Regions from separate parts of the Streptomyces sp. CA-106110 genome, predicted to be linked through region 3. Evidence: riboswitches for the same ligand, from Rfam matches in the RefSeq annotation. Region 3 holds a riboswitch; each other region holds the start of a gene.
The links. A riboswitch is a leader RNA that binds a small molecule or an ion and turns the genes downstream of it on or off. The one in region 3 is predicted to bind S-adenosylmethionine.
Positions count from the first base shown of each region.

Region 1: it holds a riboswitch for S-adenosylmethionine, as region 3 does, so the genes downstream of both, ACQEXA_RS45240 (amino acid ABC transporter permease) here and ACQEXA_RS39620 (aminotransferase class V-fold PLP-dependent enzyme) in region 3, are expected to answer to the same signal.
Region 2: it holds a riboswitch for S-adenosylmethionine, as region 3 does, so the genes downstream of both, thrC (threonine synthase) here and ACQEXA_RS39620 (aminotransferase class V-fold PLP-dependent enzyme) in region 3, are expected to answer to the same signal.

Region 1 is NZ_JBNJNB010000001.1:9,792,248-9,794,504, reverse strand. It holds gene ACQEXA_RS45245 (amino acid ABC transporter ATP-binding protein) at 1-18, opposite strand, end outside; gene ACQEXA_RS45240 (amino acid ABC transporter permease) at 15-1,055, opposite strand; SAM riboswitch class IV at 1,424-1,534, opposite strand; gene ACQEXA_RS45235 (glutathione S-transferase C-terminal domain-containing protein) at 1,622-2,257, opposite strand, start outside.
Region 2 is NZ_JBNJNB010000001.1:6,699,013-6,701,269, forward strand. It holds gene ACQEXA_RS30925 (glucosyl-3-phosphoglycerate synthase) at 1-359, opposite strand, end outside; SAM riboswitch class I at 579-735, shown strand; gene thrC (threonine synthase) at 754-2,034, shown strand; gene ACQEXA_RS30935 (MoaD/ThiS family protein) at 2,077-2,257, shown strand, end outside.
Region 3 is NZ_JBNJNB010000001.1:8,586,205-8,588,461, forward strand. It holds gene trpD (anthranilate phosphoribosyltransferase) at 1-210, shown strand, start outside; SAM riboswitch class IV at 840-956, shown strand; gene ACQEXA_RS39620 (aminotransferase class V-fold PLP-dependent enzyme) at 1,150-2,257, shown strand, end outside.

The DNA of each region.
Region 1 (2,257 bases), 1.2 Mb from region 3:
GAGCGTCTGGGTGGTCATACGGCGGCCTCTCTGCGCGCACGTTCCCGCAGCTCACGCAGACCGGTGCGGAGCCTCTGCAACGGGGTCGGCGGCAGGGTGCGGGTGGCGCCCCGGGCGTAGTGCCGCTCGACGTAGAACTGGACGACGGACACGATGCTCGTGAGGATCAGGTACCAGACGGTGACGACCAGCAGCAGCGGCACGATGTCGCCGGGGTAGGTACTGCCCATGGTCTGCGCCGAGCCGAACAGATCGAGCAGCGAGACGTAGAACACCAGCGAGGTGCTCTTGATCAGCCCGATCAGCTGGTTGACGTAGTTCGGGGTGATGGACCTGAGGGCCTGCGGGAAGACGATTTTCCTGAACTGGTGGCCCCTGGGCAGGCCGAGGGCGGCGGCGGCTTCGTGCTGGCCCTGGTCGACGGAGAGGATGCCGCCCCGGACGACCTCCGCCGCGTACGCGGCCTCGTTGAGGCTCAGGCCGACCACGGCGACGGCCATGTCGGTGGCCAGCCTGGACTCGTCGAAGGTGAGGAAGGCAGGGCCGAAGGGCACCCCGATGCTCAGCGTCCGGTACAGCGCGCTGAAGTTGTACAGGAAGATCAGCACGACGATCAGGGGTACGGACCGCAACGCCCATACGTAGGTCCAGCTGACGGCGCGCAGCACGGGGCTCCGGGAGAGCCGCGCGAGCGCCAGGACGATCCCGCCGAGCAGGCCGGCCACGGCGCTGAGCGCGGCGACTTCGAGAGTGATCAGCAGTCCGTCGACGATGGTGGGGCGCAGGAACCAGTAGGCGAACCGGTCCCACTGGTAGAAGGGGTTCGAGACCAGGCCGTGGACGAACTGGGCCACCACGACCAGCACCACGGCCGTGGCGATCCAGCGGCCGGGGCGGCGCAGGGGCTGTACCTGCTGGGCGGTGAGCGGTCGGCCGGAAGCGTCCGGCGAGGGGTCGCGGACCGGGTGGGCTGGAGCGGTGGGCGTGGCGTCGGCGGTGGCTTCGGCCATCGGCAGGGCGTCGACGGACACGGCTGTGCCTGGGGGTTCAGTCATGGAGGGCTCCGGCAAGTCGGACACCCGGGGACCGCGGCGGCGGTGCGTGGCCACGACAGGCCGGCAGGGCGGGGATCGCTCTGCGGAGCGGGGCAGCGCACGGGGTCGCACGGAACCGGGGGGTGGGCGGACAACGGCACACCGCTCAAGCGGTGTTCGTCACGGAGGCGGGGCTGGTGGAAGTCGTCAGCCCCGACAGCGGGCGCGGCCCGGTGCGGTACACAGTGCGCTGCTGACGCGCAGAAGGTCGACGGCCCGGTTGGCGACGAGCAACTGTGCGTGCGGCTGTACGCAGCACTGAGGACGGCGTGCGGCCGTCCTGGAAGCTGCGTACATGTCCGCCACCTGTCGCTGTCCTGGCCCCTTGGGCCTCGCGCTTACCGAAACGTCATCCCGGTCCGGTCGTCACCTGGGGCACCCCACCGCGGCGCGAGGGTTGCCGGTCAGCAAGCCAGGGCTTGTCGCTGACGCTCATGACCGTTCTGAGCCGTAAGTAAGTCAGGCCCCGGAACCGATGTCAATGTGCGTCCATCAGGTGATACATCGGCCTACGGACGGACACACCGTCAACTGGCCCGTACCGGTGCGCTGTCGGGCACGTACGCGGCCCAGTCGAGGATCTGCACCGCCGCCCCCGCGGCCTCGAGACCACGACAGCGCGCGTGGTGCCGGCGGGCGATGCCGTCGAGGTCGAGGTGCGGGCCGAAGGCCGGACGGGCGGCCAGCCGGCGGGCATAGGCCCACAGATGCGGGTGGCCGGCGATGCGGTGCACCGCACCTGCGTCCAGGTGCCAGCGGTGCACGGTGTCCAGTTGCACCAGGCTCACCCACAACTCAACGTCGGCGGCGGTGAGTTGATCGCCCAGCACGTATTCCTGACGTTCCAGCCGGCCCTCCAGCGCCCGCAGGGTGCACAGCAGCGAGGTGAGCGCGGCGGCCCGCTCCTCCGCACCGGCGTCGGCGCGACCGGCGCGCTGTGCGGCCGCCTCGAGGCCCTGCTCGCACAGGCGGCGCACACCCTCGAGCTCCGCGTCGGCGCCCTGCGGGTACAGCGCATCGCGGCCGGCGCCGAAGTGCCGGGCCAGGTCGCGCATGATGTCCGGGGCGTGCGTGCTGACGATCCGGCCCGACCACTCGTCGCTGAGCACGGGCGCGACGGCCGCCCCGGAGTAGTGGTGGGCGCTCGCCTCGTACAGCGGGCG
Region 2 (2,257 bases), 1.9 Mb from region 3:
CCACGGGTGACGAGCAGGGACCGCCACAGCACCTCGCCCTTGCCGGGCACGGCCGGGATCCGCGGCAGGATCGCGTCGCGGTGCACCACCTTCGCGCAGGCCGCCGCGGCGACCTCGGAGGTGCGGTCGGTGGAGCCCGAGTCGACGACGACGATCTCGTCGACGAGCGGGACCTTCTGCATGAGGTCGTGGCGGATGGCGGCGACGATGTCGCCGACCGTCTCCTCCTCGTTGAGCGCGGGCAGCACCACACTGACCGTTGAGCCGGACGAGCGTTTCGCGGCCAGGATCTGGTGGAGCGGGCGATCGGCGACGGACCAGGAGCGGGTGCTCAGCCAGCGCTCTACTTCTTCCAGCACAGTCTGCGGCTCCTCACGTTCGTACGGCGGTGGTCGGCAGAAGAGATCGGAAGTGATCCCCGAGTGGGACTCGCATGGGGTGCGGGTGGTGATCCGTCCATCTCGCGGTTCGGACGACTCTCTCAACTGTCCTGGCCTTCGGTTACAGTCTTGAACAACGCCGGTGACCATCGCATGTCGGGGGTCGCCGTCGCTCACCACGGTGAAACAACCGCATACCGCTCATCCAGAGGGGCAGAGGGACACGGCCCGATGAAGCCCCGGCAACCCTCCAGTCGGTTCTCGTAGATCGCTCCTGATCGTCTTCGCGAGGCTCCCGACTAGGGAAGGTGCCAAATCCGTCTCACGGCGAGATGCGTCGTGAGGAAGATGAGGAGAAAGGGCCTCGCCTGACATGGCTGTGCAGACAGTTGCAAGCACCACCGACTCCGTGAATCTCGGTCCCGCCGCGGCTCTCTCGTGTCGTGAGTGCGGCCACCGGGTGCCCCTCGGCCCGGTCTTCGCCTGCGAGGAGTGTTTCGGCCCGCTGGAGATCGCGTACGACTTCTCGGGCTACGACACCGAGGAACTGCGTAAGCGCATCGAGGCCGGCCCCGCCAACATCTGGCGTTACGCGCCGCTGCTGCCGGTCCCGGCGGACGTCGCCGGCAAGCCGAACCTCAACCCGGGCTGGACCAAGCTCGTCAAGGCGGACAACCTGGCGCGCGAGTTGGGCGTCACCGGCGGGTTGTATGTGAAGGACGACTCCGGCAACCCCACGCACTCCTTCAAGGACCGTGTGGTCGCCCAGGCGCTGGAGGCGGCGCGCGCCTTCGGCTTCACCACGCTCTCCTGCTCCTCGACCGGCAACCTCGCGGGCGCGGTCGGCGCCGCGGCGGCCCGTGCCGGCTTCCGCTCCTGCGTCTTCATCCCGCACGACCTGGAGCAGGGCAAGATCGTCATGGCCGCGATCTACGGCGGCGACCTCGTCGGCATCGAGGGCAACTACGACGACGTGAACCGCTTCTGCTCCGAGCTGATCGGCGACCCGGCCGGCGAGGGCTGGGGCTTCGTCAACGTCAACCTCCGTCCGTACTACGCGGAGGGGTCCAAGACCCTGGCGTACGAGATCGCCGAGCAGCTCGGCTGGCGGCTGCCCGACCAGATCGTGGTCCCGATCGCCTCCGGCTCGCAGCTGACGAAGATCGACAAGGGGCTGCAGGAACTGATCAAGCTGGGGCTCGTGGAGGACACGCCCTACAAGATCTTCGGTGCGCAGGCAGAGGGCTGCTCGCCGGTGTCGGTCGCCTTCAAGGCGGGCCAGGACGTCGTACGGCCGCAGAAGCCGAAGACGATCGCCAAGTCGCTGGCCATCGGCAACCCGGCCGACGGCCCGTACGTCCTCGACATCGCGCGCCGCACGGGCGGTGCGGTGGAGGACGTGACGGATGATCAGATCGTCGATGCCATCAAGCTGCTCGCCCGTACGGAGGGCATCTTCGCCGAGACGGCCGGTGGCGTGACCGTCGGTGTCACGCGCAAGCTCATCGAGAGCGGTGTCCTCGATCCGGCGAAGACGACGGTCGTCCTCAACACCGGCGACGGTCTCAAGACGCTGGACGCGGTGGCCGGCACCGGGCTCACCGCCACGATCCGCCCGAACCTGGACTCCTTCCGCGCGGCCGGGCTCGTCTGAGCGCCCGTCCCGCCGGCCGTACCCCACCGGAGGTCACACCCCATGAGCGTCACCGTCCGCATCCCGACCATCCTGCGCCCCTACACCGGCGGCCAGGCCGAGGTTCCCGCCGAGGGCGGGAACCTGGCGGAGGTCATCGCCGACCTGGAGAAGAACCACACCGGCATCGCCGCCCGCGTCCTGGACGACCAGGGCAAGCTGCGCCGCTTCGTCAACGTGTACG
Region 3 (2,257 bases):
GATGTGGCGCGACGGGTGCTGACCGGTGAGACGGGCCCGGTACGGGACGCTGTACTGCTGAACTCGGCGGCGGCGCTGGTGGCGCTGGAGCCGGGTTCCGGGTCGCTGGCGGAGCAGATCCGGGCCGGGATGGAGAAGGCCGTGGAGTCCATCGACTCAGGGGCCGCCAAGCGGACGCTGGACCACTGGGTGGCGGCGACCCACGCCTGATGCCCGCGGGGCCCGGGGCGCGGGCTCCTCGGCTCCGCTCCAAGCTGTTCCGGGTGTGTCTGACAGGGGTGCCCCACCGGCTCAGGGCCGGTGGGGCCCACCAGGCATCTCCGGCTCGGCGGGCCGGCCATCCGGCACTCCGGCGCCTTCGCGGCCGTGCGCGCATCCCCGGCTGTGGATGGGCCTTCGTGGCGGCGTGCGGGTCGCGGTCTGCGAATCGGCCTTTGTAACCGCGCGCGTCCCCGTCTCCGGTGCGGCCTTGGTGGTGGTGTGCGGGTCGCTGTCGGCGGTCCGACTGTCGTGGCCGTGCGTAGGTCGTGGTCTGCCGTCCGGCCGTCGTAGGCGTGTGTGGATCGCGGTCTGCGGTCCGACCTTCCTGGCCGTGTTCGCGTCCCCGTCTCCGGTGCGGTCTTCGTGGCCGTGTGTAGGTCGCGGTCTGCGGTCCGGCCTTCGTGGCGGTGCGTGGGTCGCGGTCTGCGGTCCGGCTTCCGCAGCCGTGCGCGCGTCCCCGGCCTCCACAGCCGTGCGCGCGGCCCCCTCTCCCTACCGGCCCTTCGCAACCCTGTGTGCATCCCGGCATCCGGACAGAAGTTGCGGCTGGGCGATCACGTCCCGTAGCGTCCTGTGCAGGTCATGAGCGACAGCCATTCGGCCCCGGCCGGCTGTCCGGCAACCCTCCGTCCGTGGCGGGGTGCCCCGGGTGAGGACCAGGCCGTGGGCAGCGAGGTCTGCGGCAAGCGCGGACCCCTCGCGTCACCAGGGGTCCTGGTCGTTCGAGGGAGCCTTCCGTGAGCAAGCGAATGCGATAGGGCCGCAGAGCCCCGCCTCCGCATCCCCTTTCACCCCTTTTCACCTTTTCCCGTGCCGCTGACGCAGCCGTGCGCCGTCGTGCGCGCCGTCCGGCACGGCGATCCCACCTGCTTACACGGGAGTGCACCCATGTCCGTCTCCACCCTTGCCGCCGACCCGTCCGTTTGTGCCCCGCTGCCCGTTCTGGGCCGGGATGTCACTGTCCCGCTCGTCACGGGCGGAGAGGTCACCTACGCCGCGCTCGACTACGCGGCCAGCGCCCCGGCACTCCAGCGTGTCTGGGACGACGTGGCGGCCTACGCCCCGTACTACGGCAGCGTCCACCGCGGTGCCGGGTACCTCTCGCAGCTGTCCACCGACCTGTTCGAGAACGCCCGCCGGACCGTCGCCGCGTTCCTCGACTGCCGCGAAGAGGACGAGGTGATCTTCACCCGGTCCACCACCGACTCGCTCAACCTCCTCGCCGCCACCCTTCCGGCCGACTGCCAGGTCTTCGTCTTCGAGACGGAACACCACGCCTCCCTGCTGCCCTGGCGGGGTGCGCGTGTCACCTGCCTGGACGCCCCGCGCACTCCGCAGCAGGCCGTCGCGACCCTGGAGCGCGCCCTCGCGGACCGCGATCCCCACGGCCCGGCCCTGGTCTGTGTCACCGGCGCCTCGAACGTCACCGGCGAGCTGTGGCCGGTGCGCGAGCTCGCGGCGGCCGCCCATGCGCACGGCGCCCGTATCGTGCTGGACGCCGCCCAGCTGGCCCCGCACCACCCGGTGTCGGTCAAGGACCTGGACGTCGACTGGATCGCGTTCTCCGGGCACAAGCTGTACGCGCCGTTCGGTTCCGGAGTCCTGGCCGGCCGCGCCGACTGGCTGCGCGCGGCCGAGCCCTACCTCGCGGGCGGAGGCGCCAGCCGCAAGGTCACCCGGCGCACCGACGGGGGAGTGGACGTGGAGTGGCATGAGAGCGCCGCACGGCACGAGGCGGGCTCGCCCAATGTCATCGGCGCCTACTCCATCGCCTCGGCCTGCAAGGCCCTCACCGAGGCCGGTTTCGACGCCCTCGTCGCCCGTGAGCAGTACCTGATCGGGAAGGTCCGGGAAGGGCTGGCCGGGGTCCCGGAGGTCAAGGTGCTCTCCCTCTTCGGCGACGACTCGCCCCGCGTCGGGGTCATCTCCTTCGTCGTCGAGGGCTGGAACAGCTCCCACTTCGCCGCCGCGCTCTCCGCGGAGTACGGCATCGGCG